DNA from 2 places in the Streptomyces sp. NBC_00029 genome. Region 2 is predicted to be linked to the other one. Evidence: predicted binding sites of a transcription regulator. Region 2 holds the regulator's gene; the other holds the start of a gene.

Region 1 (15,855 bases), 2.1 Mb from region 2:
GGAAGAAACGATCACCTAGGGTGCGGCCATGGACGCCGCCGTACTGCACCGCAGGACCAACATGCACCACGAGTGCGTGCCACCCGACCTCGTCGACCGCCTCCTCGCCCTCGGGCACACCGAAGTGGTGCGCGGGCTGGCCGCGGCGGAGGACGGGGACTGGTTCTGCGCGCGGGCCTGGGCGCGTCTGCTGGCCGGCCGGGGCGAGCTGGACGAGGCTCTCCAGATACTGGCCCCCTACGTCGGCACAGGCTGGTGGACGGCGGCCGCTGAGGTGGCGCGACTGCTGGACGCCGGGGGCCGGGGCGACGAGGCCATCGCCCTCGTCCGCCCCTTCGCACCGGACGGGGACGGGCTCGCCCTGCGGGACCTGGCCCTGCTGCTGGCCCGGCACGGACACGGCGAGGAGGCGTACGAGCTGCTCCTGCCACACGTCACCGACCGGATCACCGCCGAGGCACTGGTCGAAGTGGGCGTAGGGCTGGGCCGCGGCGACGAGGTCGCGGAGCTGCTGGAGGCCCGCCTGGCCCCGGGGAACCCGTGCACGCGGTGCGGAAGCCCGGAGTGCGGCAGTCCGTCCACGGTGCCGTTCAACGCGGTGAACCTCCTGGCGTCCGTGCGAGAGAAGCAGGGCCGTACGGACGAGGCGATCGCGGTGCTGCACGCGCACGACCCCGTCGTCGTCGGCAACCGTGACCCGCTCGCCGAATTGCTGGTCCGGCACGACCGGATCGACGAGCTGCGCGCGTACGCGGCCGGCTCGGGTCCGTGGGAAGCCGCCCGGCGGCTGGCGGAGCTGCTGGAGGGGCGCGGCGACGTGGCGGGTGCGGTCGACGCGTACCGCAACCACGCGGGCGAGGGCCTCTGGCACCGGTCGATCCTGCTCGCGGAGCTGCTGGCCCGGCACGGGCGGGGTGCCGAGGCCGTCGAGGTCCTGTGCGCGCTGAACAGCGCCGAGGACTGGATCCTCGACCCGCTGTGCGAGCTGTTCGCCGCCGAGGGCCGTGCCGAGGAGGGCCTCGCCCACCTCGACGCGCTCAAGGCCCGGCGGGGCAGGGAGGAGTGGGAACTCTTCCGGCTGCGGGGGCCGCTCCTGGCCGCCTGCGGCCGGCTCGACGAGGCGGTCGCGGAAGCCGGGGCCCACCCCGAGGGCGGACGCCCGTACGCGCGGGAGAGCCTGGCCCTCCTGCTGGCCGACGAGGGACGCCCGGAAGAGGCCGTCGCCCTCCTGGAGGCGGACCGCCTGGAGCAGCAGTGGGCCCTCGGCCCGCTCCTGGTGGAGCTGGGCCGGGTGGAGGAGGCGGTGACGCTCCTGCGGACGCCCCGCCCCCGGGTCCAGCCGCCGCAGCCGACGGGCTACAGCGACCGTCCCCCCTTCTAGGTCCTGTCGTCAAAGTCCCGCCCGGCCCGCGGCGCCCGTCACCGCTCCCACCGCCGGGGTGATCGTCGTTTCCGGTGGGCCGAGGGTGTCCGCCTCGCGCTGGCGTTCCGCGCTGTCGCTGATGCGCAGGAGCAGCGCGATCATGATCCAGTTGGCCAGGAGGGAGGAGCCGCCCTTCGCCAGGAAGGGCAGGGCCTTGCCCGTCAGGGGGATCAGGCCCGTCACGCCGCCCGCGACCACGAAGACCTGAAGGGCCAGCGCCGCCGCCAGCCCCACCGCGAGCAGCTTGCCGAACGGGTCGCGGGCGCCGAGCGCCATCCGCAGCCCCCGCTGCACGAGGAGCGCGTAGAGGATCAGTACGGCCATCACCCCGGCCAGGCCCAGTTCCTCGCCCACCGTGGTCAGGATGAAGTCGCTGCGCCCGGCGAACGCGATCAGCTCGGGATGTCCCATGCCGAGGCCGGTGCCGGAGATGCCGCCCGTGCCGAAGCTGAAGAGCGCCTGCGCCGACTGGTCCGAAGTGACTCCCGGCGGCCGGGTCTCCCAGTAGTACGACAGCGGGTTGAGCCACGCGGCCACGCGCGCCTTGACGTGCGGCTCCGTCGAGCCGACCACGAAGGCACCCGCCGAGGCCATGATCAGACCGCAGACGATCCAGCCGGTGCGTTCGGTCGCGACGTACAGCATCACCACGAACACGCCGAAGAAGATCAGTGAGGTGCCCAGGTCGCGCTCGAAGACCAGGACCAGCATCGAGACGATCCACACCGTGACGATCGGGCCGAGCTGGCGCATCGGGGGCAGCCGTACGCCCAGGAACCGGCGGCCCGTCAGGGCCAGCGAGTCCCGGTGGATGACCAGGTAACCGGCGAAGAAGATCGCGATCATGATCTTCACGAACTCGCCGGGCTGTAGTGAGAAGCCGAAGAGTTTGATCCAGCGCTTCGCGCCGTAGGTGTCCGCGCCGAAGAAGGCGGGCGCGATCAGCAGCACCAGCGCGACGGCCATCGTGATGTAGATGAAGCGCTGCAGCAGCCGGTGGTCGCGCAACAGCGCCAGCACCAGCAGGCACGCGGCGACGCCGACCACCGTCCACATCAGCTGGCCGGGGGCGTTCGCGTCCGAGTTGTAGCGCTCGATGTAGCCCTGGTCGAGGCGGTGCAGCAGCACCAGTCCGAGCCCGGTCAGCAGCATGGCGAGCGGGAGGATCAGCGGGTCCGCGTACGCGGCGAAGCGGCGCACGCCCAGGTGTCCCACCAGGGACAGCAGGGTCATGCTGACGGTGAATCCGGCGAGGTTGGGCGGCAGCTCGTCGTTCATGGCGAGGCCCGCGGCGGCGTGGCCGAAGACGGCGATGGCGATGACGAAGACCAGGAGCAGAGCCTCGGTGCGGCGGCGGGCGACCGCCGAGGTCAGGGGCTTCAGTCCACGCACGGGATGCCGCCGCCGTCCTTGGAGGGGGACGGGGAGGGCGGCGAGGACGGCGGGGGTGCCGCTTCCGGTGAGGACGGGGGTGAGGACGGGGCGCCGGGGCCGGCGGAGGGCTTGGGTCCGATCTGCTCGGCAATGAGGCGCTTTATCTTCATATCATCTACGACGTTGATGTCCTCCCCATGGTTCCTTCCGAAGCCTTCGACGGGAAGGGTCGTGAAGTGGACCCTGCCGCCCGACAGGTTCTTCGCCTGTTTCAGGAACGCCAACAGATCCCAGCCCTCGTCCGTCACCACGTCCCGTTTCGCGGCGTCGATCAGCTTGATCAGCTTCGCCGGGTCGATGAAGGTCCCGGCCGAGTTCAGCTTCTTCGTCGCACCCGCGAGGAAGGCCTGCTGCCGCTTCGTCCGGTCCAGGTCACCCATGTCCAGGCCGTGCCGCTGCCGCACGAACGCGAGCGACTGCCGGCCGTCGAGCGTCTGGGGGCCCGCCGGGAAGTCGGCGCCCGAGTACCGGTCCTTCACCCCCGCCGCAGGGATGCGGCGAGGCCCTCTTCGTCTTCGACCACGAGGATGCGCACGGACCAAGCGTCACATATCGCACTGCCCGGCGGCGCCCGTCCCGAGTGCGGCCCGGCCGTATCGCACCTCTGCCCTGCGGGCTGCTCGGCCGGGTTGTGCCTCGGGCTGCGCCTCAATCGTCGGCGGGGCTGGGGTGTGCGGGTTTGTCGGCTGGGTCGGTTCGTGGTGCCGTGCCGGGGTATCTCCTCGGCTCGCGCCTGCGGCGGGGGTCCAGCTGTATGGCCTGGGTTGCGCGCTCGTCCTGCGGGGACACCCCGCCACGTCCCCCCTGCCCTCCGCCGGAGAGGGCCACGGGGGAACGGCTGGCACTGCCGAAGCTCTGCCGTGGGGTGGGGACACGCAGGAGGGTCCCCGGAGGACGAGCGCGCGACCGCGGCCGCCTGTCCGTGACGGGCCCGCGTGCGCCGAGCCGAGGAGACTCTCGTGCGGGGCACCGCCCCACACCACCAGCCTCGCCGGCGTTTGAGGCGCGGCCCGAGGCAGCACGCGGCCGCGCCGCACACTGCCGAGCCCGCCCGCAGGGCACCGGCCGAGGAGGCTCTCGTGCGGGGCACCGCCCCACACCACCGAGCCCCGCCGGCGTTTGAGGCGCGGCCCGAGGCAGAACGCGGCCGCACCGCAGACCGCCGAGCCCGCCCGCAGGGCACCAGCCCCGCCGGCGTTTGAGGCGCGGCCCGAGGCAGAACGCGGCCGCGCCGCACGCCGCCGAGCCCGCCCGCAGGGCAGAGGCGCCCCCCGGGCCGGGACAGGCCCGCGCAGACGGGCACCGCCGAGCCGCCCGCAGGGTCAAGGGGTGGGGAGGGGGCCCCATGAGTGGGGGTCGGCTTCGGGGGCCGGCGGGCCGGACCGGCGGCGCCGGCGGTCGGCGGCGTCGCGGGCGGCCGCGGTCAGCGCCCAGGCGGGGAACGCGAAGGCCGTCAGCCCCAGGCCGATGGGCGCGAGCGACGAGGCGAGATCCATCTGCACGGCATGGCCGGCCGACGGCCCGCCGACGCGCGCAGCGACCGGCCCACGCGGCCGGTCGTCGAACACTCCGTCGATCCTGATCCCGGGAAGGGTGAACGATCCGTCGGCGGCGGCGAAGTTCCCCGCGCACGTCATCGTCCGGTCTCCGCGAGAGTCGAACTCCCCCCACGTGCAGCGCTCCGCGCGGAACGTGCCGTCCACCCCCGTCAGTTGGGTGATGAGCCGCGGTACGGCCACGTGACACATGAAGATCCCGACGGCGATGCCGACGGCGATCGGGACGACGTGGAGCCATCGCACGCCGGAGTTCGTCCTGGTCATACCGGGGACAGTAGTGATGCCGAACGGGCGTTCGCGCGGTTTTTCCGTGGCCGGTACCCGCCCTCGCGCAACGCCCGACCGGCCGGGAATTGGCACTCCGCTTGACCGAGTGCTAATCGCCGGAATAGTCTCGCACCTGGCACTCACCCCTGGTGAGTGCCAACACAGCGACAGGCAGATCCGGCACCCGCGACGACGGATCGACCTGGTCGCCACCTCAGACAGTTAACCCCGGATCTCCGAAGGGGGAGGTCGGATCGTGACGACCACCAGCTCCAAGGTTGCCATCAAGCCGCTTGAGGACCGCATTGTGGTCCAGCCGCTGGACGCCGAGCAGACCACGGCCTCCGGCCTGGTCATCCCGGACACCGCGAAGGAGAAGCCCCAGGAGGGCGTCGTCCTCGCGGTGGGCCCGGGCCGCTTCGAGGACGGCCAGCGTCTCCCGCTGGACGTCACCGTCGGCGACATCGTGCTCTACAGCAAGTACGGCGGCACCGAAGTGAAGTACAGCGGCGAGGAGTACCTCGTCCTCTCGGCTCGCGACGTGCTCGCGATCGTCGAGAAGTAATTCTCTTCATCAGTACTGCTTTGAGCTGCGCCCCTGGTCACCCCGCTGATTGCCGGGCGGCGAGGGGCGCAGCTCGTTAAACCCGAGTTTTCGAGAGGGCTGAACCGCTCCCATGGCGAAGATCCTGAAGTTCGACGAGGACGCCCGTCGCGCCCTCGAGCGCGGCGTCAACAAGCTTGCCGACACGGTCAAGGTGACGATCGGCCCCAAGGGCCGCAACGTCGTCATCGACAAGAAGTTCGGCGCCCCCACCATCACCAACGACGGTGTCACCATCGCTCGCGAGGTCGAGCTGGACGACCCGTACGAGAACCTGGGCGCGCAGCTCGTGAAGGAGGTGGCGACCAAGACCAACGACATCGCGGGTGACGGCACCACCACCGCCACCGTGCTGGCCCAGGCGCTGGTCCGCGAGGGTCTGCGCAACGTCGCCGCGGGTGCTTCCCCGGCCGCCCTGAAGAAGGGCATCGACGCCGCGGTCAAGGCCGTGTCCGAGGAGCTCCTCGCGACCGCCCGCCCGATCGAGGACAAGTCCGACATCGCCGCCGTGGCCGCGCTCTCCGCGCAGGACCAGCAGGTCGGCGAGCTCATCGCCGAGGCGATGGACAAGGTCGGCAAGGACGGTGTCATCACCGTCGAGGAGTCCAACACCTTCGGCCTGGAGCTGGAGTTCACCGAGGGCATGGCCTTCGACAAGGGCTACCTCTCGCCGTACATGGTCTCCGACCAGGAGCGTATGGAGGCCGTCCTCGACGACCCGTACATCCTGATCAACCAGGGCAAGATCTCCTCGATCCAGGACCTCCTGCCGCTGCTCGAGAAGGTCATCCAGGCCGGCGCCTCGAAGCCGCTGCTGATCATCGCCGAGGACGTCGAGGGCGAGGCGCTCTCCACCCTCGTCGTCAACAAGATCCGTGGCACCTTCAACGCGGTGGCCGTCAAGGCCCCCGGCTTCGGTGACCGTCGCAAGGCGATGCTCCAGGACATGGCCACCCTCACCGGTGCCACCGTCATCGCCGAGGAGGTCGGCCTCAAGCTCGACCAGGCCGGTCTGGACGTACTGGGCTCCGCCCGCCGCGTGACCATCTCCAAGGACGACACCACCATCGTCGATGGTGGCGGCAGCCACGAAGAGGTCCTCGGCCGCGTCAACCAGATCAAGGCCGAGATCGAGTCCACCGACTCGGACTGGGACCGCGAGAAGCTGCAGGAGCGCCTGGCGAAGCTCGCCGGCGGCGTCTGCGTCATCAAGGTCGGCGCCGCCACCGAGGTGGAGCTCAAGGAGAAGAAGCACCGTCTCGAGGACGCCATCTCGGCGACCCGCGCCGCGGTCGAGGAGGGCATCGTCTCCGGCGGTGGCTCCGCGCTCGTCCACGCCGTCAAGGTCCTCGAGGGCAACCTCGGCCTGTCGGGCGACGAGGCCACCGGTGTCGCGGTCGTGCGCCGCGCCGCCGTCGAGCCGCTGCGCTGGATCGCCGAGAACGCCGGCCTCGAGGGTTACGTCATCACCTCGAAGGTCGCCGAGCTCGACAAGGGCCAGGGCTTCAACGCCGCCACCGGCGAGTACGGCGACCTGGTCAAGGCCGGCGTCATCGACCCGGTGAAGGTCACCCGTTCCGCGCTGGAGAACGCCGCCTCCATCGCCTCCCTGCTGCTCACGACCGAGACCCTGGTCGTCGAGAAGCCGGCGGACGACGAGGGCGACGCCGGTCACGGCCACGGCCACGGTCACAGCCACTGATCGCACGCACCACGCCGAGAAGGCCCCGTTCCGCAGTCGCGGGACGGGGCCTTCCCCGTGGTGGGGCCTCAGGTTCCGTACGGAGAACCGGATGCGCCCATCTGCATCTGCAGGGCTGCGGTGTTGTAGTGCCACCAGCCCTCGATGATCTCTCCGTCCAGGCACCTGAAGGTGGTGCTCCCGGACATCTCGTACGTCTTCCCGGTCGGTGCGACTCCCATGAACGTGCCCTTGTGGGTGCCGCGCCAGTTCCACACCGTCGTGACCATGTCGCCCTCGGCCAGCTGGGCCTGCGGCTCGAAGGTCATGTCGAAGGCGGCGCGCCACGTCTCCATGTCCGACCTCATGGAGTCGCGCCCGATGACGGTGGACTCCGCCTTGCCGGTGTCGTGGTCGATGTAGTTCGTCGCGAAGCACTCGTCGATGACGCTCATGTTCCCGGCCATGGCCGCTTCCGTGAACACCCGGTCGGCGAGCTGCTTGTTGAGGTGTTCGTCGCGGACCACGTCCAGGTTCATGAACTTCGGCATGCCTTCGCAGAGCGCCACCATTTCCTGGAACATCCGGTCCGTCTCGGGGAGCCGGGAGTTCTTCATGGCCTCCTCGTACGAGGCGAACTCCACCATGTCCACGTAGTGGTTCCGGGCCTCGCGGTCCTGGCCGATCATCGTGTGCGTGGCCGTGCGCCTGCCGCTGCTCTGCTCCGCCCAGCGGTCGATGAGGGCGTTCATCTCGTCGAACCGCGTAGTCTCGTAATCGATCACTTGTACGAATGTCATCGCGTCGCCTCCCGCGCTGGATGGGACAGGTCCAGTTTAGGGAGATTTCAGCCGGTTGGCCGCTTGTGCAGGGTTCCTTCGGGGTACCCTCCGGGGCTACTGGGGGCCGTACTTGCGGCCCGTACGCGAGGACACCCCGCCCAGCAGCCCGCGCGGCGCCAGCTTCACCACGCTCATCAGCGCCTTGTACCGCGGGTCCGGGATCGACACCGTCTTCCCCCGCGCCAGGTCGTCCAGGGCCGTGGCCACCAGCTTGTCGGCGTCCAGCCACATCCAGCCGGGGATGTTGTCCGTGCCCATCCCCGCCCGCTGGTGGAACTCCGTACGCACGAAGCCGGGGCACAGGGCCATCAGCCGCACCCCGGACCCCGCCAGGTCGCGCGCCGCGCCCTGGGTGAACTGCACGACCCAGGCCTTGCTCGCCCCGTAGGTGCCGCGCGGCACGAAGGCCGCCACCGAGGCCACGTTGATCACGCCGCCGCGGCCGCGCGAGCGCATCGACGCGGTGGCCGCCGAGGTCAGCCGCAGCACCGCCTCGATGTGCACCTTCAGCATGGTCAGCTCGTCGGCCATGGAGACCTCGAGGTAGCGGCCCTTGTTGCCGAAGCCGGCGTTGTTGACCAGCAGGTCCACCGGGTGCGTGCGGTCGTCGAGTCGCTGCTCGACCGCCGTGATGCCCTCCTCGGTGGAGAGGTCGGCGACCAGTACCTCGGCCTCGATGCCGTGCCGGTCGTGCAGCTCGGTCGCCTGCTCGCCGAGCCGCTTGGTGTCGCGTGCCACCAGTACCAGGTTGTGCCCCTGGGCGGCCAGCCGCCGGGCGAAGGCGGCGCCGATGCCCGCCGTGGATCCCGTAATCAACGCAGTCGTCATAGGCGCAACCTAGCTTCCCCGGCTGACGGTGCTACCCCTCCCCGGTCTCCGCCCCGTACTTCTCCACGTACAGGCGCACCCGCTCGTGGGCCTTCGGCTCCATCGCCGTGCCCGCCGCCAGGGTGAGCGGCAGCAGCGCCCGCTCGGTGGTGAAGGCGCGGAACCAGAGCTGCACCGTCACGTCGTGGTCGGGCCGGTGGATGACCTCGATCGGGTCGCCGGGCGAGACCGACCCCGCCTCGATCACCCGCAGGTACGCGCCCGGCCGGGCCGCCTGTGTGAACCGCTTGACCCAGCCGGCCTCGCCCAGGGCCCCCTGGAAGGTCCGGCACGGGATGCGGGCCGAGGCCACCTCGAGGACGAGGTCCGCGCCGACCCGCCAGCGGTCGCCGAGCCGCGCGGTGTTCAGGTCGATGCCGGAGGTGGTGAAGTTCTCGCCGAAGAGCCCGCCGGGCAGCTCGCGGCCGAGCTCGCGCTCCCACAGGTCCAGGTCCTCGCGGGCGTACGCGTAGACGGCCTGGTGGTCGCCGCCGTGGTGGCGCCGGTCGCAGACGGCGTCGCCGTCCAGGCCGCTGCCGAGGCCGTCGGCCTTCGGGCCCGGGGCGACGACGCGGACGGGTCCGGGCACGGGGCGCTTGCCGATGCCCGTTCGCCCGCCCTCCGCGTCGGAGTAATCGACGGCCGTGGCGCGGCCGAGGTTCACGGAGATGAGATGCATGGAGGCCATGGGACCACGCTAACCGACCGCCCCAAAGCGTCGCCGGGATATTGGCGCTGCGATCAAAGCAGGCCTTATGCTCGAAAGGTGATCGAGGCACGTCATCTCCGGGTTCTGCGCGCTGTCGCCGGGACCGGGTCCTTCTCCGCAGCCGCCCGCGAGCTCGGCTGCACCCAGCCGGCCGTCTCCCAGCAGATGAAGGCGCTGGAGCAGTCGGCCGGCACTCCGCTGCTCATCCGCACCGGACGCGAAATGCGGCTGACCCAGGCGGGTGAGGCCCTGGTGCGCCATGCCGCGGGGATCCTGGCCGGGCTGACGGCCGCCGAGGAGGAGGTCGCGGCCATCGCCGGGCTGCGCGCGGGCCGGGTCCGGCTCGTGTCCTTCCCCAGCGGCAGCTCCACGCTGGTGCCGACCGCGCTCGCGGCGATGCGTTCCGAGCACCCGGGGACCCGCATCTCGCTGGTCGAGGCCGAACCGCCGCGCTCGGTGGAGATGCTGCGCGAGGGCGACTGCGACCTGGCGCTGGCCTTCCGTTACGGCGGGGCCGCCCATTCCGCCTCGGAGTGGGACGACCTCGTGGTGCGGCCGCTGCTGACCGACCGGCTCGTCGGGCTGGTCCCGGAGGGGCACCGGCTGGCCGGTGCGGAGCGCGTGGGCATGGCGGAGCTGGCCGACGAACCGTGGATCGCGGGCTGTCCGCGCTGTCGCCGCCACCTCGTGGAGGTGTGCGAGGGCGCGGGCTTCACCCCGCGCATCGACTTCGCCACCGACGACTACCCGGCGGTGGTCGGCCTGGTCGGCGCGGGGCTGGGCGTCGCGGTGCTGCCGGAGCTCGCGGTGGAGTCCGTACGGGCCAAGGGCGTGAGCACGGTGGCCGTGGAGCCGGCGGTGGAGCGGGAGGTCGTCGCGCTGACCCTGCCCGACCTGGCCCGGGTGCCTGCCGTGGCCGCGACCCTGGCGCAGCTGGAGCGGGCGGCCGCGCGCTGACCCGCGCCCCCGCCCGCCCCCGGCGGCGGCCGGGGGCGGACACATCGGACGGCCCGGTACGGCCGAACGTGTGAAACGCGGGCCGGGCGGCGACACGCCCGGGTGTGCCGGTGATTCGAGGAAACGTTCCTTCGGACGCTTCGTCGGGTGGGCTCTCAGCTCGGCGCGATCGGTCCGATCGCACTCGACGCGGGGATCAGGCGATGCCGGGCGCGGCCCATCAGCTCCTCGCGCTCGTCTTCGGTCAGGCCGCCCCACACCCCGTAGGGCTCTCGGACGGCGAGTGCGTGCGCGGCGCATTCCGAACGAACCGGGCATCGCATGCAGACCTCTTTAGCCGAGGCCTCGCGCGCGCTCCTGGCCGCGCCCCGCTCGCCTTCCGGATGGAAGAAGAGGGAGCTGTCGACCCCGCGGCAGGCGGCTAGCAGCTGCCAGTCCCAGAGGTCGGCGTTCGGTCCGGGGAGGCGGGAGAAATCTGCCATTGGTAGTCCCTCTTGGTGCCGGTACTGAGGCGGATACGGTCCATGTCTCCACACCTACTGTCGGAGTAGATGTAAATATGACTCATTGGGAATCTAGCCTCAGACACGTGCCAAACGGAAGGAAAGCCGCCAAATAGGGCATAGCTCCAGATGGAGGACAAGCAGCTCGTGGCTCCTACGCCGTGATCGCTTCCTCACGTAGAGTGCTGAAGGTGTCCGTCCGACCCGTAACTCTTTCGAGTGACCATCGTTGAGAGTGCGAAGGCGGTTGAACCAACAAGTTCTCGGACAGGTGTCCGGGAGCATCGACCGCACAGGTGACGATACGTACCAGCCTGGAGGCTCAAGGTGACGCGCATCAGCAGCTGCGGAGGGCGGTCATGACATCCGTCCTCGTCTGCGACGACTCCCCGCTTGCCCGAGAGGCGCTCCGCCGCGCGGTTGCCACCGTGCCCGGCGTCGAGCGTGTGACGACGGCTGCCAACGGCGAGGAAGTCCTCCGCCGCTGGGGCGCCGACCGCTCCGACCTGATTCTGATGGATGTACGGATGCCCGGGCTGGGCGGTGTGGAGACGGTCCGCCGACTGCTCTCGGCCGACCCCGGCGCCCGCATCATCATGCTGACGGTCGCCGAGGACCTGGACGGCGTGGCCCTCGCGGTCGCCGCCGGCGCCCGTGGCTACCTGCACAAGGACGCCTCGCGCGCCGAACTGCGGGCCACGGTCACCCAGGCACTCGCCGACCCGACCTGGCGACTGGCCCCGCGCCGGCTCCGCTCGGCCGAGATGGGCGCCGCGCCCACGCTCACCGCGCGCGAGATCCAGGTCCTGGAGGGCATGAGTCACGGCCGGTCCAATGCGGAGATCGGGCGCGAGCTCTTCCTCTCCGAGGACACGGTCAAGACGCACGCCCGTCGGCTGTTCAAGAAGCTCGGTGCCTCGGACCGGGCGCACGCTGTGGCCCTCGGCTTCCGCTGGGGTCTGGTCCGCTGACCTCCCGGTCGTGGCCGGGCCCCGCCCGGTCCGCCGCAGGCCGCGGATCTTCGAGAGCGGTCCCGTCCGCACCCGCGGACGGGGCGGCGCGCCGCCCTCGCCGTCTCTCGAATTCGGGGTAGCCCCGTCCCCCGCCGTACCCGGTGCGCACCCGGGGATTGGCGGGGCACAATCCGGGGGACGTCTCGCTTCGTGCGCGATGCCGCATCCTTGAGGGTGTGGAGTCTCTCGGGGACTATTCGGCCGAGCGGGAGGGGAGGGCGCAGATGATGGGTTCCGGCGCACCTGCTCATAACGCTTCGATGCACAACAAGGGCCACGGCGACGCGGATGCTCCGGCGCCAAGGCACCATGGATTGATGCGCGACGACGAGGCCTTGGGGTCACCCGCGGCCACAGGCCCGACCGGCGCCGCCAGAGGCGGCAGTGCCGGGGGTGTCAGCGCGCTCGTACGCCGGGCGGTGGAGGGCGACGAGCAGGCCACGCACGACCTGCTCGCCTTCGTGCACCCCCTTGCGATCCGCTATTGCCGCACCCGGCTCTCGCGATTGCCGGGTGACGCTCGTCACTTCGTGGAGGACCTGGCGCAGGAGGTCTGCGTCGCCGTCCTGATGGCGCTGCCGCGCTACCGGGACACCGGGCGGCCCTTCGAGGCCTTCGTCTTCGCGATCGCCGCGCACAAGGTCGCCGACCTGCAGCGGGCCGCCATGCGGCACCCGGGCAGCACGGCCGTGCCCTCCGACGAGATGCCGGAACGGCCCGACGACTCGCTGGGCCCCGAGGAGCGCGCGCTGCTCAGCAGCGACGCCGCCTGGGCCAAGAAGCTGCTGGCGAACCTTCCGGAGAACCAGCGAGAGCTCCTCGTGCTGAGGGTGGCCGTCGGGCTGACCGCGGAGGAGACCGGGCAGATGCTCGGAATGTCCCCCGGGGCCGTGCGCGTCGCCCAGCACCGGGCACTCAGCAGGCTGCGGGCGCTCGCCGAGCAGTAGGCGGCCGCGCGCCCGTGCCCTCGTACGGTCCGTGCCGACTCCCTCGGTGCGGACCCCGGACCGGGGCTTCCGTCACGCGCCGCAATCGTAGGAAACGACGAAACTTCTGCTTGACCTTGGTCGTGGAATGAGACGCGTCGGGATCCCGTTAGCATGGACATCCGCGCTGAGCAAGACCATTTGGGAAGGTGTCATGACCGCCGACGGAGTGCCCGACAAATTCGCCACGCTCGGACTGACCTACGACGACGTGCTGCTGCTGCCGGGCGCGTCGGACATGTCGCCTGATGCGATCGACACCTCTTCCCTCATCTCGCGCAACGTGCGCGTGAACGTCCCGCTGCTGTCCGCCGCCATGGACAAGGTCACCGAGGCCCGCATGGCCATCGCCATGGCCCGTCAGGGCGGCGTCGGCGTGCTGCACCGCAACCTCTCCATCGCGGACCAGGCCAACCAGGTCGACCTGGTCAAGCGCTCCGAGTCCGGCATGGTCACCGACCCGATCACGGTGCACCCGGACGCGACGCTGCGCGAGGCCGACGAGCTCTGCGCGAAGTTCCGCATCTCCGGCGTCCCGGTCACCGACCCCGCCGGCAAGCTCCTCGGCATCGTCACCAACCGCGACATGGCCTTCGAGTCGGACCGCAGCCGCCAGGTGCGCGAGGTCATGACCCCGATGCCGCTGGTCACGGGCAAGGTCGGCATCTCGGGCGTGGACGCCATGGAGCTGCTGCGCCGCCACAAGATCGAGAAGCTTCCGCTGGTCGACGACGCGGGCATCCTCAAGGGCCTCATCACGGTCAAGGACTTCGTCAAGGCCGAGAAGTACCCGAACGCCGCCAAGGACAAGGGCGGCCGGCTGCTCGTCGGTGCGGCCGTCGGTGTCGCCGGCGACGCGTACGAGCGCGCCCAGGCCCTGATCGAGGCGGGCGCCGACTTCATCGTCGTCGACACCGCCCACGGTCACTCCCGCCTGGTCGGCGACATGGTCGCCAAGATCAAGTCGAATTCCGGCGTCGACGTCATCGGCGGCAACGTCGCCACGCGTGACGGCGCGCAGGCGCTGATCGACGCCGGCTGCGACGGCATCAAGGTCGGCGTCGGCCCCGGCTCCATCTGCACCACCCGCGTCGTCGCCGGCATCGGCGTCCCGCAGGTCACCGCGATCTACGAGGCCTCGCTCGCCGCCAAGGCGGCCGGTGTCCCGGTCATTGGCGACGGCGGCCTGCAGTACTCCGGCGACATCGCCAAGGCCCTGGTCGCGGGGGCCGACACGGTGATGCTCGGCTCGCTGCTGGCGGGCTGCGAGGAGTCCCCGGGCGAGCTGCTCTTCATCAACGGCAAGCAGTTCAAGTCGTACCGCGGCATGGGTTCGCTCGGCGCGATGCAGTCCCGCGGCGACCAGCGCTCCTTCTCCAAGGACCGCTACTTCCAGGAGGGCGTGGGCGGCGACGACAAGCTCATCCCCGAGGGCATCGAGGGCCAGGTCCCCTACCGCGGCCCGCTCTCCGCGGTCGTGCACCAGCTCGTCGGCGGCCTGCGCCAGTCGATGTTCTACGTCGGCGGCCGCACGGTCCCCGAGCTGCAGGACCGCGGCCGGTTCGTCCGGATCACCTCGGCGGGCCTCAAGGAGAGCCACCCGCACGACATCCAGATGACGGTCGAGGCGCCGAACTACTCCCGCAAGGGGTAACGGCCGCAGTCAGAGCCAGCGCGAGGAGCGGGTCCGGGGCAACCGGGCCCGCTCCTCGCCGTTGCGGGGGCCCGGCCCGGGGCCGCGCCGCCCGCCGGCGGGCCGCAATGGTGTCCGTACGGCGGTCACCGGAACGCATGCCCCCGGCGTTCGGGGATACTGGACGGGCAGACCCAGAGGAAAGGCCACCACACGTGACTGAGATCGAGATCGGGCGCGGCAAGCGCGGCCGCAGGGCGTACGCGTTCGACGACATCGCCATCGTCCCGAGCCGGCGTACCCGGGACCCGAAGGAGGTCTCGATCGCCTGGCAGATCGACGCGTACCGCTTCGAGCTCCCCTTCCTGGCCGCCCCCATGGACTCGGTCGTCTCCCCGCAGACCGCGATCCGCATCGGCGAGCTCGGCGGCCTCGGCGTGCTGAACCTCGAAGGCCTGTGGACCCGCTACGAGGACCCGCAGCCGCTGCTCGACGAGATCACGGAGCTGGACGAGGAGTCCGCGACCCGTCGTCTCCAGGAGATCTACTCGGCGCCGATCCAGGCGGACCTGATCCGTCAGCGCATCAAGGAGGTGCGCGACTCGGGCGTCGTCACCGCCGCCGCGCTCTCCCCGCAGCGCACGGCCGAGTTCTCCAAGGCCGTCGTCGACGCCGGCGTGGACATCTTCGTGATCCGCGGCACCACGGTGTCGGCCGAGCACGTGTCGGGCGCCGCCGAGCCGCTGAACCTCAAGCAGTTCATCTACGAGCTCGACGTCCCGGTCATCGTCGGCGGCTGCGCCACCTACACGGCGGCCCTGCACCTGATGCGCACCGGCGCGGCCGGTGTCCTCGTCGGCTTCGGCGGCGGCGCCGCGCACACCACGCGCAACGTGCTCGGCATCCAGGTCCCGATGGCCACCGCCGTCGCGGACGTGGCCGCGGCCCGCCGCGACTACATGGACGAGTCCGGCGGCCGCTACGTGCACGTCATCGCCGACGGCGGCGTGGGCTGGTCCGGCGACATCCCGAAGGCCGTCGCCTGCGGCGCGGACGCCGTGATGATGGGCTCCCCGCTGGCCCGTGCCACCGACGCGCCCGGCAAGGGCAACCACTGGGGCATGGAGGCCGTCCACGAGGACGTGCCGCGCGGCAAGAAGGTCGACCTCGGCACCGTGGGCACCACCGAGGAGATCCTCACCGGTCCCTCGCACACCCCGGACGGCTCGATGAACATCTTCGGCGCCCTGCGCCGCTCGATGGCCACCACCGGCTACAGCGAGCTCAAGGAGTTCCAGCGGGTCGAGGTCACCATCGCGGACTCGCAGCACAGCCGCTGACGGTCTCCCGTACGCACGCCGGAGGGCCGGCACCCCA
Region 2 (15,855 bases):
TGGTCTCGCTCTCCCGTACCACGGTCGCGGGGATCTGCCCCGCGACGATCTTGCAGAACAGGCAGTCGGCCTGCGGTTCCCCGGCCATTGCTGAGCCTCCCGTGACGGTGATCGGTCCGGGCATCGTATCCAGCCCGACACCTGCCACGGGCGGGCATTTCGGCCCGGTGGGCCGAAGTCCGGGGCCGGAGGGCCGCTAGGACCGGGGATCGGAGCGGGCCCTCAGGATCCGGAGCGGGCCCTCAGGACCAGCGGCCCGTGCGGGCCAGCAGGACGGCGACCGCCGCCGTACCGGCCGTGGAGGTGCGCAGCACGGAGCGGCCCAGGCGGTAGGGGTGGGCGCCGGCCCCGGCGAAGACCGCGAGTTCCTCCGGGGAGACACCGCCCTCCGGCCCGACCACCAGCACGACGGAGCCGGTCTTCGGGAGTTCGACGGTGGCCAGCGCCCCGGAGGGGGTGTCGCGGTCCTCGTGGAGCACCATCGCCAGGTCCGCGTCGGCCAAGAGGGCCGCGACCTGCTTGGTGGACATGGCCTCGGCCACCTCCGGGAAGCGCACCCGGCGGGACTGCTTGCCCGCCTCCCGGGCCGTGGCCCGCCACTTGGCCAGGGACTTGGCCCCGCGGTCGCCGCGCCACTGCGTGATGCAGCGCGAGGCCTGCCACGGCACGATGGCGTCCACGCCGGTCTCCGTCATCGTCTCGACGGCCAGCTCGCCCCGGTCCCCCTTGGGCAGGGCCTGGACCACCGTGATCCGGACCTCCGCCTCCGGCTCCTCCGCGATGGCGTGCAGGTCCATGACGACCAGCCGGTCCTTGCCCTCGGCGGCCTTGACCACGCCCTCCGCCCAGTGACCGCGGCCGTCCGTGAGGACGACGTCCTCGCCCGGGTTGAGCCGCTTCACGGAGACGGCGTGCCGGCCCTCCGGGCCGTCCAGCACGAACTCCGGTCCCGCGGGGACCTCCTCCACCACGAACACCGGGGCGGTCATGACGCACTCCTCATCTGCATTTCCTTCAACGTGCTCTGTGCCTGCGCCAGTTCGGCGGCCAGCACCTCCACCAGCTCCCCCGCCGGCAGCGGCCGCGCCAGCCGGTGCCCCTGGCCCGCCCACAGGGCCATGCCCTGCGGGTCCCCGGCCGCGGCGGCCGCCTTGCGCAGCCCCGAGGTCAGGTGGTGGACCTGGGGGTATGCGGCGGGGGCGTAGGGGCCGTGCTCGCGCATGAAGCGGTTCACCAGCCCCCGTGCCGGCCGCCCGGAGAAGGCCCGGGTCAGTTCGGTGCGGACGAACAGCGGGTCCGTCAGCGCCTTCTTGTGCACGGGGTCGGCCCCCGACTCGGGACAGGCCAGGAAGGCCGTCCCGAGCTGCGCCGCGTCCGCGCCGGCCGCCAGCAGGGCCGCGATCTGCGAGCCCCGCATGAGGCCGCCCGCCGCGATGATCGGAAGGGCCACGGCCTCCCGTACCTGGCCCACCAGTGCGAGGAGGCCCACGGCCGCCGTGCCGTCGATCTGCGGATCGTCCCGGTGGGTGCCCTGGTGACCGCCGGCCTCGGCGCCCTGGACGCAGACCGCGTCGGCGCCCGCGTGCTGGGCCCTGCGGGCCTCCTCGACGGAGGTCACCGTGACCACGGTGTACGTACCGGCCTTGCGCAGGGCGGCGAGGGCCGCGGAGGAGGGGCAGCCGAAGGTGAACGAGACCACGGGGACCGGGTCTTCGAGGAGGATGGCCAGCTTGGCGTCGTAGCCGTCGTCGCTGGTGCCGATGATGTCCTCCTCGGCGAGCGAGATCTCGTACCAGCTCGCCTCGCCGGCCAGCTGCCCGCGGTACGCCTCCACGGCGGCCGGGTCGACGTAACCGGTCTGCGGCATGAAGAGGTTGACGCCGAAGCGGCGCCGGGTGAGCGCCCGCACCTGCTTGATCTCCTGGTACATCCCGTCGGCGGTCTTGTAGCCGCCGGCCAGGAACCCCAGTCCGCCCGCCTCGCACACGGCCGCGGCGAGCGGGGGACAGGAGGCGCCGCCCGCCATGGGAGCCTGCACGATCGGGTACGGGGAGAGACCGTTCGGTGCCGAGGACATGGACTGCATCGTGCCACGTCCCGGGCGGGCGGCCGAATCATGGCATTCGCCTGGCATAGTCCGCTTCCCGGCGGCGTTCCGGGCCCCGCTGGGGCCATGCGACGAGCCCGGCCCGGGAATTCCCTGGCCGGGCTCGTGACGGTGGATCCAGGTCGGTCAGCGACCGTTGAAGGCGTCCTTCAGCCGGCTGAACAGGCCCTGCTGACCCGGCGCGAACTGGCCCATCGGCCGCTCCTCGCCGCGCAGCTTCGCCAGCTGGCGGAGCAGGTCCTCCTGCTGGGCGTCCAGCTTGCCCGGGGTGGTCACCTCGACGTGGACGATCAGGTCGCCGCGTCCGCCACCGCGCAGGTGGGTGACACCGCGCCCGTGCAGCGGGATCGCCTGGCCGGACCCGGTGCCGGGCCGGATGTCGATCTCCTCCAGCCCGTCGAGGGTCTCCAGCGGGCATTTGGTGCCCAGCGCGGCCGCCGTCATCGGGATGGTGACCGTGCAGTGCAGGTCGTCCCCGCGGCGCTGGAAGGTCGGGTGCGCCAGCTCGTGGATCTCCACGTACAGGTCGCCGGCGGGGCCGCCGCCAGGGCCGACCTCGCCCTCGCCCGCGAGCTGGATCCGGGTGCCGTTCTCGACACCGGCCGGGATCTTGACCGTGAGGCTGCGCCGGGAGCGGACCCGGCCGTCGCCCGCGCACTCGTGGCACGGGGTCGGGACCACGGTGCCGAAGCCCTGGCACTGCGGGCAGGGGCGCGAGGTCATGACCTGGCCCAGGAAGGACCGGGTGACCTGCGAGACCTCACCGCGGCCGCGGCACATGTCACATGTCTGCGCCGAGGTGCCGGGAGCGGCGCCCTCGCCGGAGCAGGTGTTGCAGACGACGGCCGTGTCGACCTGGATGTCCTTGGTGGTCCCGAAGGCCGCCTCGTCCAGCTCCAGGTCGAGGCGGATCATGGCGTCCTGGCCGCGCCGGGTCCGCGAGCGCGGGCCGCGCTGCGAGGCCTGGCCGAAGAAGGCGTCCATGATGTCGGAGAAGTTGCCGAAGCCACCCGCCCCGAATCCGCCCGCTCCGCCGCCGCCGCCCGAGGAGGACAGCGGGTCGCCGCCGAGGTCGTAGACCTGCTTCTTCTGCGGGTCCGAGAGCACCTCGTAGGCCGCGTTGATCTCCTTGAAGCGCTCCTGCGTCTTCGGATCCGGATTCACATCCGGGTGGAGTTCACGCGCGAGGCGCCGGAAGGCCTTCTTGATCTCGTCCTGCGATGCGTCGCGGCGCACGCCGAGAACGGCGTAGTAGTCCGTGGCCACTTACGACTCCGCCAGGATCTGTCCGACGTAACGTGCCACTGCGCGTACCGCTCCCATCGTTCCGGGGTAGTCCATGCGGGTCGGTCCGACCACGCCGAGTTTGGCGACTGCTTCGCCGCCCGAACCGTAACCGACCGAGACGACCGACGTGGAGTTCAGTCCCTCGTAGGCGTTCTCATGCCCGATCCGTACGGCCATTCCCGACTCGTTGGCCTCGCCCAGCAGCTTGAGGAGCACGACCTGCTCCTCCAGCGCTTCGAGCACCGGCCTGATCGTCAGGGGAAAATCGTGTCCGAAGCGGGTGAGATTGGCGGTACCGCCGATCATCAGCCGCTCTTCGGCTTCCTCGACCAGGGTCTCGAGGAGTGTCGCGAGCACGGTGGAGACCGTGCCGCGGTCCTCCGCCTCGAAGGACTCGGGGAGGTCCTGGACGAGCGGGGGCACATCGGTGAAGCGCCGCCCGACGACCCGGCTGTTGAGCCGGGCCCGCAGGTCCGCCAGCGAGGTCTCCCCGAAGGGGCCCGGGCAGTCGATGAGCCGCTGCTCGACGCGTCCGGTGTCCGTGATCAGTACGAGCATCAGGCGCGCGGGAGCCAGCGAGAGCAGCTCCACGTGCCGGACGGTCGACCGGGTCAGGCTCGGGTACTGGACGACGGCGACCTGCCGGGTGAGCTGCGCGAGCAGCCGCACCGTGCGGCCGACCACGTCGTCGAGGTCGACGGCGCCGTCGAGGAAGTTCTGGATGGCCCGGCGCTCGGGCGACGACAGCGGCTTGACCCCCGCCAGTTTGTCGACGAAGAGCCGGTAGCCCTTGTCGGTGGGGATCCGGCCGGCGCTGGTGTGGGGCTGGGCGATGTAGCCCTCCTCCTCCAGCACGGCCATGTCGTTGCGCACGGTGGCGGGCGAGACGCCGAGCCGGTGCCGCTCGGTGAGCGCCTTGGAGCCGACCGGCTCCTCCGTCCCGACGTAGTCCTGGACGATGGCGCGCAGCACTTCGAGTCTGCGTTCGCTCAGCATCGCGCGCACACCTCCAGCTGTGGTCCGTTGCCGTGTTCTGCCGTGGTCGTTGGCACTCTGATCGTTCGAGTGCCAGAGAGCCCCCGCTCAGTGTACGGCCGGGCGGTAAGCCCCTGGCAAGGGAGGCCCGCCAGGGTAGCGTCGCCGTATGGACGTGCGTTGGGAAGAGTCCGGCTGGGAACGGCTGACCGGACGGGCCGGCCGGCGGCGGCTGCCGGTGTGGGACTGCACCGTGGGGCTGGTGGTGGGCGAGGATTCGGTCCTCCTGATCGACCCCGGGTCGTGCCTGCGCGAGGGCGCCGAGGTGCGCGCCGAGGCGGAGCGGCTGACGGGCCGGCGCGTGACCCATATCGCATTCACCCACGGTCATTTCGATCATGTGCTGGGCGGGGCCGCCTTCGCCGGGGCCGAGGTGTTCGGCGCGGTCGGGCTCGCCGCGGTGCTGTCGACGGGCCGCGAGGAGCTGCGCGGGGACGCGGTGCGGCACGGGCTCGCGGAGGCGGAGGCGGCCGAGGCGGTGGACCTGCTGGTGCCGCCCCGGCACGCGGTGTCCGGCGAGTGGACGCTGGAACTGGGGGGCGTCCAGGTGCTGCTCGCCAATGTGGGGCCCGGGCACACCGGGCACGACCTGGCCGTCTTCGTGCCGGGCGAGCGCGAGGTGGTCTTCTGCGGGGACCTGGTCGAGGAGTCGGGCGAGCCCCAGGCGGGCCCTGACGCCACGCCGGGGCAGTGGCCCGCAGCCCTGGACCGGCTGCTGTCGCTGGGCGGGGACGACGCACTGTACGTACCGGGTCACGGAGCGGTGGTCGACGCGGGCTTCGTCCGTGCGCAACGCGCCACACTGGCGGCCCGTTTCGGCGTGTCGGAGGCGTGACGCGCGAGGCTCTCCTACTGTCGGCCGGATGCGCGAGTACTCCCCCGACCTGACCCCGCAGTGGAAGCGACCCAAGGCCGTGCCGGAGGTGGCGGCGGACCCCGACCTCGTGGTCGAGGTGGCCGGTACGGACTTCTGCGGCGCGGTGGTGGCCTGCGAGGCGGGCACGGTGACCCTGGAGGACCGCTTCGGCAAGCGGCGGGTGTTCCCGATGGAGCCGCGCGGGTTCCTGCTGGACGGCGAGGTGGTCACCCTGGTCCGGCCCGCGCGCAGGCCCTCCGGGCCACGTCTGACGGCGTCGGGCTCACTGGCCGTCCCGGGAGCGCGGGCGCGGGTGGCACGGGCGGGCCGGATCTACGTCGAGGGCCGGCACGACGCCGAGCTGGTGGAGCGGGTCTGGGGTGACGACCTGCGGATCGAGGGCGTGGTGGTGGAGTACCTGGAGGGCATCGACGACCTCCCGGCGATCGTCGCCGACTTCGCCCCGGCCCCGGACGCCCGCCTCGGCGTCCTGGTCGACCACCTCGTCCCGGGCTCGAAGGAGTCCCGCATCGCGGCGTCGGTGACCTCGCCGGACGTCCTGATCGTGGGCCACCCGTACGTGGACGTCTGGCAGGCCGTGAAACCGTCCGCGCTGGGCATCCCGGCGTGGCCGGTGATCCCGCCCGGCCAGGACTGGAAGACGGGCATCTGCCGGGCCCTGGGCTGGCCGGAGAACACCGGCGCCGCCTGGCAGCACATCCTGTCCCGGGTGACCTCGTACCGGGACCTGGAACCGACCCTCCTGGGCTCGGTGGAACACCTCATCGACCACGTCACGACCCCCGCCGCATCCAGCCCCGCCGGCGCTTGAGGCGCGGGGGTCCGGGGGCAGCGCTCCCGGCAGCGGCGCCGCAGGCCGTTCAGTCCACCAGGTCCCGGACCACCGCATCGGCCAGCAACCGCCCGCGCAGCGTCAGCACGGCCCGCCCGCCCTCGTACGGCCCCGGGTCCAGCAGCCCGTCCGCAAGGGCCTTGCGGGACGCCGCCAGCCCGGCCGGAGCCAGCAGCGACAGCGGTACCCCGTCCACCAGCCGGAGCTCCAGCAGGATCCGCTCCACCCGCCGGTCCTCCTGCGACAGGAGCTCCCGTCCCGCCCCGGGCGACCGCCCCTCCGCGAGCGCCGCGGCATACGCCCCCGGGTGCTTCACGTTCCACCACCGGACCCCGCCCACGTGCGAGTGCGCGCCCGGCCCGGCGCCCCACCAGTCGGCGCCGCGCCAGTACAGCTCGTTGTGCAGGCAGCGCCCGGCCTCCGAGGTGGCCCAGTTGGAGACCTCGTACCAGGAGTACCCCGCCCCGGCCATCACCGAGTCCGCGATCAGGTACCGGTCGGCGTGGACGTCGTCGTCCGTCATCGGGACCTCACCCCGGCGGATCCGGCGCGCCAGCTGCGTGCCCTCCTCGACGATCAGCGCGTAGGCGCTGATGTGGTCGGGCCCGGCCCCCAGCGCCGCCGAGAGCGTCGCGCGCCAGTCCTCGTCGGACTCCCCGGGCGTCCCGTAGATCAGGTCGAGGTTGACGTGCTCGAAGCCCGCCGCCCGCGCCTCCGCCACGCACGCCTCGGGCCGCCCCGGCGTGTGGGTGCGGTCGAGCACCTTCAGGACGTGCTGCTTGGCGCTCTGCATGCCGAAGGAGACCCGGTTGAAGCCCCCGGCGCGCAGCTCGGCCAGGTACCGAGGGTCGACCGACTCCGGGTTGGCCTCGGTGGTGATCTCGGCGTCCTCGGCCAGGCCGAACTCGTCCCGGATCGCCGCGAGCATGCGTACGAGGTCGGCGGCGGGCAGCAGCGTGGGCGTGCCGCCGCCGACGAAGACGGTCCGGACCTGCCGCGGGTCGTCCCCGAGCACCTTCCGCGCCAGCCTGACCTCGTCGATCAGGGTGTCGGCGTAGTTCTCCCGGGAGGCGAGCACACCGCCGGTGCCCCGCAGCTCGGTGGCCGTGTAGGTGTTGAAGTCGCAGTAGCCGCAGCGCGTGGCGCAGTAGGGGACGTGCAGGTAGAACCCGAGCGGCCGCTCCCCCGCGCCCACCAGGGCATGCGACGGCAGCGAGCCGTCTTCGGGCATGGGTTCACCGTCGGGGAGTGCGGAAGGCATACCCCCATCATCCCGCACCCACCACACCGCCCGGCCCCACGCACGCCGGCTCCGCCGGCGTTTGAGGCGCGGGGTCCGGGGCGGAGTCCCGGGAGCCGGCTCCCGGCCGACACCCGGGGCCGCCCGGGAACGGCGGGGCCGCGGGGCGGTCCACCGCCCCGCCCCGCCGGGCCCGCCGCAGGCGCTACGCCTCGCGGGACCCCTCGTACATCTCCTCGATCAGGTGCTTGAACTCACGCTCGACCACCGGCCGCTTCAGCTTCAGGCTGGGCGTGAGGTCGCCGTGCTCGACATCGAGGTCGCGGGGCAGCAGCCGGAACTTCTTGACCGTCTGCCAGCGCTGCAGACCCTCGTTGAGGGTCTGGACGTACGTCTCGATCAGGCGGTTGGTCTCCGGCGCCGCCAGGACCTCTCCGTACGTCTTGCCCTCCAGCCCGTTGTCGGCCGCCCAGACCAGGATCGACGGCTCGTCGAGGGCGATCAGCGCCGAGCAGAAGTTACGGTCGGCGCCGTGCACGACGATCGTCGACACGTACGGGCAGATCGCCTTGAACTGGCCCTCGATCTCCGCCGGGGCGACGTACTTGCCGCCCGAGGTCTTGATCAGGTCCTTCTTGCGGTCGGTGATGCGCAGGTAGCCGTCGGCCGACAGCTCGCCGATGTCGCCCGTGTGCAGCCAGCCGTCGGACTCCAGGACCTCGGCGGTCTTGTCCGGCTGCCCGTGGTAGCCCTGCATGATGCCGGGGCCGCGGAGCAGGACCTCGCCGTCGTCGGCGATGCGGACCTCGGTGCCGGGGAGCGGCTTGCCGACCGTGCCGGTGCGGTAGGCCTCGCCCGGGTTGACGAAGGAGGCCGCGCTGGACTCGGTCAGGCCGTAGCCCTCCAGGATGTGCACGCCCGCGCCGGAGAAGAAGAAGCCGATGTCGGGTGCCAGGGCGGAGGCGCCGGAGACGGCGGCGCGGAGCTTGCCGCCGAAGGCGTCGCGGAGCTTGGAGTAGACGAGCGCGTCGGCGATCTTGTGCTGGGTGGTGAGGCCGAAGGGGGCGGTGGCCCGGCCGGTGCGGCGGAAGTTGTCCTGCGTGACCTTGGCGTACTCGCGGGCGACGCCCGCCGACCACTTGAAGATCTTGTACTTGGCTCCGCCGGCGGCCCGGGCCTTGGCGGCCACGCCGTTGTAGACCTTCTCGAAGATGCGCGGGACGGCGGCCATGTAGGTCGGCTGCACGACCGGCAGGTTCTCGATGATCTTGTCGATGCGGCCGTCGACGGCGGTGACGTGACCGGCCTCGATCTGGCCGGAGGTCAGTACCTTGCCGAAGACGTGGGCCAGCGGCAGCCACAGGTACTGGACGTCGTCCTTGCCGATCAGCCCGGTGGCCGTCATGGCCTTGGCCAGGTACGACCAGTTGTCGTGCGGCAGCCGGACGCCCTTGGGGCGGCCGGTCGTGCCGGAGGTGTAGATGAGGGTCGCGAGCTGGTCCGAGGTGATCGTCGCGATCCGCTCCCTGACCGCCTCGGGGTGCTTGGCGAGGTACTCCGTGCCGCGCGCCTCCAGCTCGGCGAGGGAGAGCACCCAGCCCTCGGGGTCGCCCTCGGCCGCGACCGCGTCGGCGGCGTCCAGGACCACGACGTGTGCGAGGTTCGGCAGGTCGGCGCGGCGCTCACGCGCCTTCGCCAGCTGCTTCCCGTTCTCGGCGATGAGCAGCCGGCTCTCGGAGTCCGAGAGGATGAAGGCCGACTCGTCCGCGTTGGTGCTGGGGTAGATCGTGGTGACCGCGCCGCCGGCACACATCACGCCGAGGTCGGAGAGGATCCAGTCGACCCGGGTCTCGGAGGCGAGCGCGACGCGCTGCTCCGTCTCCAGGCCGAGGGAGATCAGTCCGGCAGCGATGGCGAATACCCGCTCGGCCGCCTGGCCCCAGCTGAGTGATTTCCAGTCGTCGGGGCCTCCGCGGCCGGCGGCCGCGGGCACCGGATACCGGTAGGCCTCGTCGTTCGGCGTCGCTGCGACGCGCTCAAGGAAGAGCACCGCCACGGTGGGCGGGCGGTTCTCGAGATAGGTCTGTGTGTCGCTCACGACATCCTCCGGACCGTTCCACGCGGCAGAGCGTGGGCGTGGGGCGCTGGGGGCGCTTGGGGACTGGCGGGTTTGCAGCCATTGACTTTTTAAACTGGCGAGTAACCGTCGAGCAGTGATCAGACTAGAGCGCGTCCGGCGCCTGCGTAAGAGCCCGCGAGCGGCCGCTTCATAACGAAACAGGCCCCCGAACCGGAGTGCGGGGGCCTGCTCGCGTCGGGTGACGGCGGGACTACTACTTCTTCTTGCCGCCGGACTCGTCACTGGAGAGGACGGCGATGAAGGCCTCCTGCGGCACCTCGACGGAGCCGACCATCTTCATCCGCTTCTTGCCCTCCTTCTGCTTCTCCAGCAGCTTCCGCTTACGGGAGATGTCACCGCCGTAGCACTTGGCGAGGACGTCCTTGCGGATGGCGCGGATGGTCTCGCGGGCGATGACGCGGGAGCCGATCGCGGCCTGGATCGGCACCTCGAAGGCCTGCCGCGGGATGAGCTCGCGCAGCTTGGCGACGAGGCGCACGCCGTAGGCGTAGGCGGCGTCCTTGTGCGTGACGGCGGAGAAGGCGTCGACCTTGTCGCCGTGCAGCAGGATGTCGACCTTGACCAGGCTGCCGGACTGCTCGCCCGTGGGTTCGTAGTCGAGGGAGGCGTAACCGCGCGTCTTGGACTTCAGCTGGTCGAAGAAGTCGAAGACGATCTCCGCGAGCGGGAGGGTGTAGCGGATCTCGACCCGGTCCTCGGAGAGGTAGTCCATGCCGAGGAGGGTGCCGCGGCGCTGCTGGCACAGCTCCATGATCGCGCCGATGAACTCGGTGGGCGCGAGCACGGTGGCCCGGACGACCGGCTCGAACACGTCCGAGATCTTGCCCTCGGGGAACTCGCTCGGGTTGGTGACGGTGACTTCCTTGCCGTCCTCCATGACCACCCGGTAGACCACGTTGGGCGCGGTGGCGATCAGGTCGAGGCCGAATTCGCGCTCCAGGCGCTCGCGGACCACGTCCAGGTGGAGCAGGCCGAGGAAGCCGACGCGGAAGCCGAAGCCGAGCGCCGCCGAGGTCTCCGGCTCGTAGACCAGCGCGGCGTCGTTGAGCTGCAGCTTGTCCAGGGCCTCGCGCAGGTCCGGGTAGTCCGAGCCGTCGAGCGGGTACAGGCCGGAGAAGACCATCGGCCGCGGGTCCTTGTAACCGCCGAGGGCCTCGGTGGCGCCGTTGTGCAGGCTGGTGATCGTGTCACCGACCTTGGACTGACGGACGTCCTTCACGCCGGTGATGATGTAGCCCACCTCGCCGACGCCGATGCCGTCGGAGGGGGTCATCTCCGGGGAGGAGACACCGATCTCCAGCAGCTCGTGGGTGGCGCCGGTGGACATCATCCGGATGCGCTCGCGCTTGTTGAGCTGGCCGTCGACCACACGTACGTACGTCACGACGCCGCGGTACGAGTCGTAGACCGAGTCGAAGATCATGGCGCGGGCCGGGGCGCCCTTGACGCCGACCGGGGCCGGGACCGTGGCGACGACCTTGTCGAGGAGCGCCTCGACACCGAGGCCGGTCTTCGCCGAGACCCGCAGCACGTCCTCGGGCTGGCAGCCGATGAGGTTCGCGAGCTCCTCGGCGAACTTCTCCGGCTGGGCGGCCGGCAGGTCGATCTTGTTCAGGACGGGGACGATCGCGAGGTCGTTCTCCATCGCCAGGTACAGGTTGGCGAGGGTCTGGGCCTCGATGCCCTGGGCGGCGTCCACCAGGAGGACGGTGCCCTCGCACGCGGCGAGGGAGCGCGAGACCTCGTAGGTGAAGTCGACGTGCCCGGGGGTGTCGATCATGTTGAGGATGTGGGTGTTGCCCTGACCCTCGCCCGTGGTGGGTGCCCAGGGCAGACGGACCGCCTGGGACTTGATCGTGATGCCGCGCTCACGCTCGATGTCCATGCGGTCGAGGTACTGGGCGCGCATCTGCCGCTGGTCGACCACACCGGTGATCTGGAGCATCCGGTCGGCAAGGGTCGACTTGCCGTGGTCGATGTGCGCGATGATGCAGAAGTTGCGGATCAGCGCCGAGTCGGTACGGCTCGGCTCGGGCACGTGGCTGGGGGTCGCGGGCACGCAGTGTCCTGATTCTCGGTCGCAGTCGGAAGCGTTTGCGGAGCGTCGGTGGGAGCGAAAGTCCGGCTCCCGTCGCCGTCGGCGGCGCGATGTCGGATCTATACGCAGACTCCCATGGTCCCATGGACGGGGCAGTGCGCTCGGTTTGGGCCGCCAGGAGCGTGCCTGGTAGCCTGGGCAGCTGTGTCTCGTATGCCCTCTCAGCTGTCGAGGCACAATCCGAAGAACAAAACTCTGAACCTGAAAAGGCTCTTTCGTGGCGAACATCAAGTCCCAGATCAAGCGGAACAAGACGAACGAGAAGGCGCGCCTGCGCAACAAGGCCGTCAAGTCCTCGCTCAAGACCGCGATCCGCAAGGCCCGCGAGGCCGTCGTCGCCGGTGACGTCGAGAAGGCCACCGTGGCTTCTCGCGCTGCCGCGCGTGCGCTCGACAAGGCTGTCTCGAAGGGTGTCATCCACAAGAACGCCGCCGCCAACAAGAAGTCGGCGCTGGCCACCAAGGTTGCCTCCCTGCAGGGCTGAGCTCCCTGATGTGATCGCCGGAAGGGACCCAGTGGGCCCTCTCTCCCGCTCCTGACCGGCACCCCGCTCCGCACACGAAGCGTTCGCCACGCGGGTGCGGAGCAATCCAGAAGTACCGAAGGCCCCGGCCACCACCCTTCCCCAGGGTGGCGGCCGGGGCCTTCGTGCTGCCGGACACGCCCACCGGGCCGTGCCGGCTCTGTCGTACAGGTGCTGAGGCGGTACGCGGTGCGGCGAGGGGCGGCGCCAGTCGCCCGTGCGGGCGACGAGGATCCGGCGGGCCAGGGCGCGCACCTCGCTCCAGGCCGGCTCCGAGGCCAGCGACGCGGCCCATGGGCCGGCGCGGCCCGGGGCGTCGTTTCGATCAGGCCGGATCAGGGAGCGGGTTCTGGCTCCGTGCGTCGCGAGGCGGACGAGGCGCGGTGCCGGAGCGTCCGCTAACGGCGCTGGGGGCGGGCCGCGCGGGCCACCGCGACGACGGCCTTCTCCAGGGCGTACTCGGGATCGTCGCCGCCGCCCTTGACCCCGGCGTCGGCGGCGGCCACGGCGCGCAGGGCGTCCGAGACCCCGTCGGCCGACCAGCCGCGCATCTGCTGGCGGACACGGTCGATCTTCCACGGGGGCATGCCCAGGTCCCGGGCGAGGTCGCCGGGGCGGGCCCCGCGCGGGGCGGAGGCGAGCTTGCCGATCGCGCGGACCGCCTGGGCCAGGGCGCTGGTGATCAGGACGGGAGCGACCCCGGTGGACAGCGACCAGCGCAGCGCTTCCAGGGCCTCGGCCGCACGCCCCTCGACCGCGCGGTCGGCGACCGTGAAGCTGGAGGCCTCGGCCCGGCCGGTGTAGTAGCGGGCGACGACGGCCTCGTCGATCGTGCCCTCGACGTCGGCGCACAGCTGCGCGGCCGCGCTGGCGAGCTCCCGCAGGTCGCTGCCGATCGCGTCCACCAGGCTCTGGCACGCCTCCGGGGTCGCCGACCGGCCCAGCGTGCGGAATTCTCCGCGCACGAACGACAGCCGGTCCGCGGGCTTGGTCATCTTCGGGCAGGCGATCTCCCGGGCGCCTGCCTTGCGCGCCGCGTCGAGCAGGCCCTTGCCCTTGACGCCGCCCGCGTGGAGGAGGACCAGGACGATCTCCTCGTAGGGCGCGGCGAGGTAGGCCTTGACCTCCTTGACGGAGTCCGCGGACAGGTCATGCGCGTTGCGGACGATCAGGACCTTGCGCTCGGAGAAGAGCGAGGGGCTCGTCAGCTCGGCGAGCGTGCCGGGCTGGAGCTGCTCGGAGGCGAGGTCGCGGACGTCCGTGTCGGCGTCGACGGCACGGGCGGCCGTCACCACCTCGCGCACGGCGCGGTCGAGCAGCAGCTCCTCCTGCCCCACCGCGAGGGTGAGCGGGGCAAGCGGATCGTCGGTGGAATTCTTCCTGGTGGCCATCGCCTCCAGCATCCCACGCCGCACTGACAGCCCTCCGCCCCGCGTGCCCGAGAATGGTCGCGTGAATGTGCGACATGTACTCGTCCTGCCCGACCGCGACGCCGCCGAGGAGGTGGCCCGGGAGGCCGTCGACCGCTTCGGCCTCCCGGAGGAACCGCAGTTGGTCCGCGACGCGCTGGCCGGCGAGGACGACGCCGAGGACGCCCAGTGGCTGGTGGTCGTCGAGGATCCGCAGGAGCGGCTCGACACCGGCTCGCTGGACGACCTCGCCGCCGAGTACGAGGGCTGGCTCGAGGCCCCGTAGCCGCCTGCGCGTTCAGGCCTTGCGTACGGCCTGAATGTCCAGCGTCACATCCACGTTCGAGCCGATCGCCGCGATCCCGTGTGCCAGCATCGACTGCCAGTTCAGGGTGAAGTCCTCGCGGTGCAGTTCGGCGGTGGCCCGGCAGGCCGCCCGCAGTTCGCCCTCCAGGCCGGTGCCCAGACCCAGGTACTCGGTGTCCAGGGTGACCGACCGGCTCACGCCGTGCAGGGTGAGTGCGCCGGCGACGGCCCAGCGGCTGCCGCTGCGGTGGATGAAACGCTCGCTGTAGAACTCCACCGTGGGGTGGCGGACCGCGTCCAGGAAGTCCCCCGACCTCAGGTGGTCGTCGCGCAGCCGCACCCCGGTGTCGATGCTCGCCGCATCGATGATGACGTGCATGGAGGAGTCCTCCATGCGCTCGGCGATCCGTACCGCCCCGGCGAACGTGGTGAACCGGCCGCGGATCCGGGCCAGGCCGATGTGGCGGGCCGTGAAGCCGATGGTCGAGTGCGTCGGGTCGAGCTCCCAGTGGCCGGGCTGCGGCAGCAGCGGGGGCTCCACGGTGTCGAGGATGATCTCCGCGGTGCCGGGCTGCCCCGGGTCTCCCACGATGGTCACGCCGTGGAACGGCGCGTACCCCTCGACGGTCACGGAGAGCCGGTACTCCCCCTCCGGCACGGCCGCGGTGAAACCGCCGTACGGGTCGGTCTCGCCGCTGACGATCCGCCGGCCGATCGGGTCGGTCACCTCGACCACGGCCTGCCGGATCGGCCGGTGGACGGTGTCGAGGACCCGGCAGCTGAGCAGACGCGCCGTCGGCGGCAGCGTCAGTGTCGCCGATGTGGACGGACTGGAACTTCCGGCCGTCTCCATCCCCCGTCTGCGACCGAACATGGCTGATGCACCCCCGTGCTGTGTGGACTTGGACCGTTCTGGCGAAGACGCATTCGATCATGCTGTCGGGTTGTGGGCAAACAGAGTGGTCGCGCCCGGTATGACCGCGCCGATTCCGCCGCCGGCTGGCTGGAAATGCCCGTAGGCGAACTCCGGTTCCGCTGACGGCGATCGAGCCGTCGGTATCCGTACGCAGCACGGTCGCCCCCGCCTCCCGCAGCCGGGCGAGCGTACCCGGCGCGGGGTGTCCGTAGCGGTTGGCCACGCCGACGGGAACGAGCGCAATCCGCGGCCGGACCCGGGCGTACAGCTCGGGGTCCTGGTGCGCGGAGCCGTGGTGGGCGACCTTGAGGACGTCGACCGGACCCAACTGCGGATGCTCCCTCAAGAGGGTTTGCTGCGCGGGTGGTTCGAGGTCGCCGAGCAGGAGCAGGGTCAGGCCCGCGCCACGCACGAGCAGGGCGACGCTCGCGTCGTTGGGACCCTCGGGCGGCGGTCCGGCGACCGGCGGCCAGAGCACCTGCCATTCGAACGGCCCGGCCCGACGCCGCTCCCCCTGCATCGCGCGCACGATCGGCACACCGGCCGCCGCCGCGGTCCGCCGGACGAACTCGGCCTGCCCCGGCGGCTCTTCCAGCGCGGTGGCCTGGATCACTCCCACGGACCGGCCCCGCAGGACTCCCGACAGGCCTCCCACATGGTCGGCATGAAAGTGCGTCAGGAGAAGCAGCGGCACCCTGCGGACACCCAGGGTGCGCAGGCAGTCGTCCACCGGTCCCGGATCCGGACCGGCATCCACCACCAGGGCCTCCCCGGGGCCGACGGCGAGGACGCCCGCGTCCCCCTGCCCCACGGCGCACTGGACGTAGCTCCAGTCGGGCGGGGGCCAGCCGCCGAGCGTACGGGTGAGCTGCGGCGGCCGCAGCACGGCCAGGAGCAGCAGCACCGACAGGGCCGAGCACAGCCACCCCCGCCCGCGGAACCGGACGGCGACGATCGCCACCGCGGCCAGGGTGGCGACCACCAGCAGTGCGCCGCCGGTGAGCCCACCCGGCCAGGGCAGCTCCGCGCCGGGGAACCGCGCCCCGGCCCGGGCCACGCCTGCGATCCACCCGGCCGGCACCCCC

Evidence for each region. Region 2 encodes HrcA, which represses chaperone genes, less so after heat shock. Its sites were predicted from a motif close to TTNGCACTCNGNNNNNCNGAGTGCNAA; they were not measured.
Region 1: the regulator HrcA is predicted to act here: its motif matches at 4,770-4,796, upstream of groES (co-chaperone GroES).

What each region holds. Positions count from the first base shown of each region.
Region 1 is NZ_CP108292.1:5,441,802-5,457,656, forward strand. Features, by position in the region: gene OG753_RS25585 (hypothetical protein) at 29-1,381, shown strand; gene OG753_RS25590 (FtsW/RodA/SpoVE family cell cycle protein) at 1,391-2,815, opposite strand; gene OG753_RS25595 (LCP family protein) at 2,803-3,336, opposite strand; gene OG753_RS25600 (hypothetical protein) at 4,180-4,680, opposite strand; gene groES (co-chaperone GroES) at 4,940-5,248, shown strand; gene groL (chaperonin GroEL) at 5,361-6,989, shown strand; gene OG753_RS25615 (ester cyclase) at 7,058-7,753, opposite strand; gene OG753_RS25620 (SDR family oxidoreductase) at 7,865-8,638, opposite strand; gene OG753_RS25625 (MOSC domain-containing protein) at 8,670-9,356, opposite strand; gene OG753_RS25630 (LysR family transcriptional regulator) at 9,444-10,343, shown strand; gene OG753_RS25635 (WhiB family transcriptional regulator) at 10,499-10,825, opposite strand; gene OG753_RS25640 (response regulator transcription factor) at 11,206-11,817, shown strand; gene OG753_RS25645 (sigma-70 family RNA polymerase sigma factor) at 12,177-12,806, shown strand; gene guaB (IMP dehydrogenase) at 13,000-14,499, shown strand; gene OG753_RS25655 (GuaB3 family IMP dehydrogenase-related protein) at 14,694-15,818, shown strand.
Region 2 is NZ_CP108292.1:3,295,023-3,310,877, forward strand. Features, by position in the region: gene OG753_RS15730 (histidine triad nucleotide-binding protein) at 1-88, opposite strand, end outside; gene OG753_RS15735 (16S rRNA (uracil(1498)-N(3))-methyltransferase) at 243-989, opposite strand; gene OG753_RS15740 (nitronate monooxygenase) at 986-2,077, opposite strand; gene dnaJ (molecular chaperone DnaJ) at 2,234-3,373, opposite strand; gene hrcA (heat-inducible transcriptional repressor HrcA) at 3,374-4,390, opposite strand; gene OG753_RS15755 (MBL fold metallo-hydrolase) at 4,539-5,264, shown strand; gene OG753_RS15760 (DUF3097 domain-containing protein) at 5,293-6,117, shown strand; gene hemW (radical SAM family heme chaperone HemW) at 6,167-7,399, opposite strand; gene OG753_RS15770 (AMP-dependent synthetase/ligase) at 7,584-9,476, opposite strand; gene lepA (translation elongation factor 4) at 9,712-11,577, opposite strand; gene rpsT (30S ribosomal protein S20) at 11,834-12,100, shown strand; gene holA (DNA polymerase III subunit delta) at 12,538-13,530, opposite strand; gene OG753_RS15790 (hypothetical protein) at 13,592-13,834, shown strand; gene OG753_RS15795 (YceI family protein) at 13,847-14,728, opposite strand; partial or broken gene OG753_RS15800 (ComEC/Rec2 family competence protein) at 14,865-15,855, opposite strand, start outside.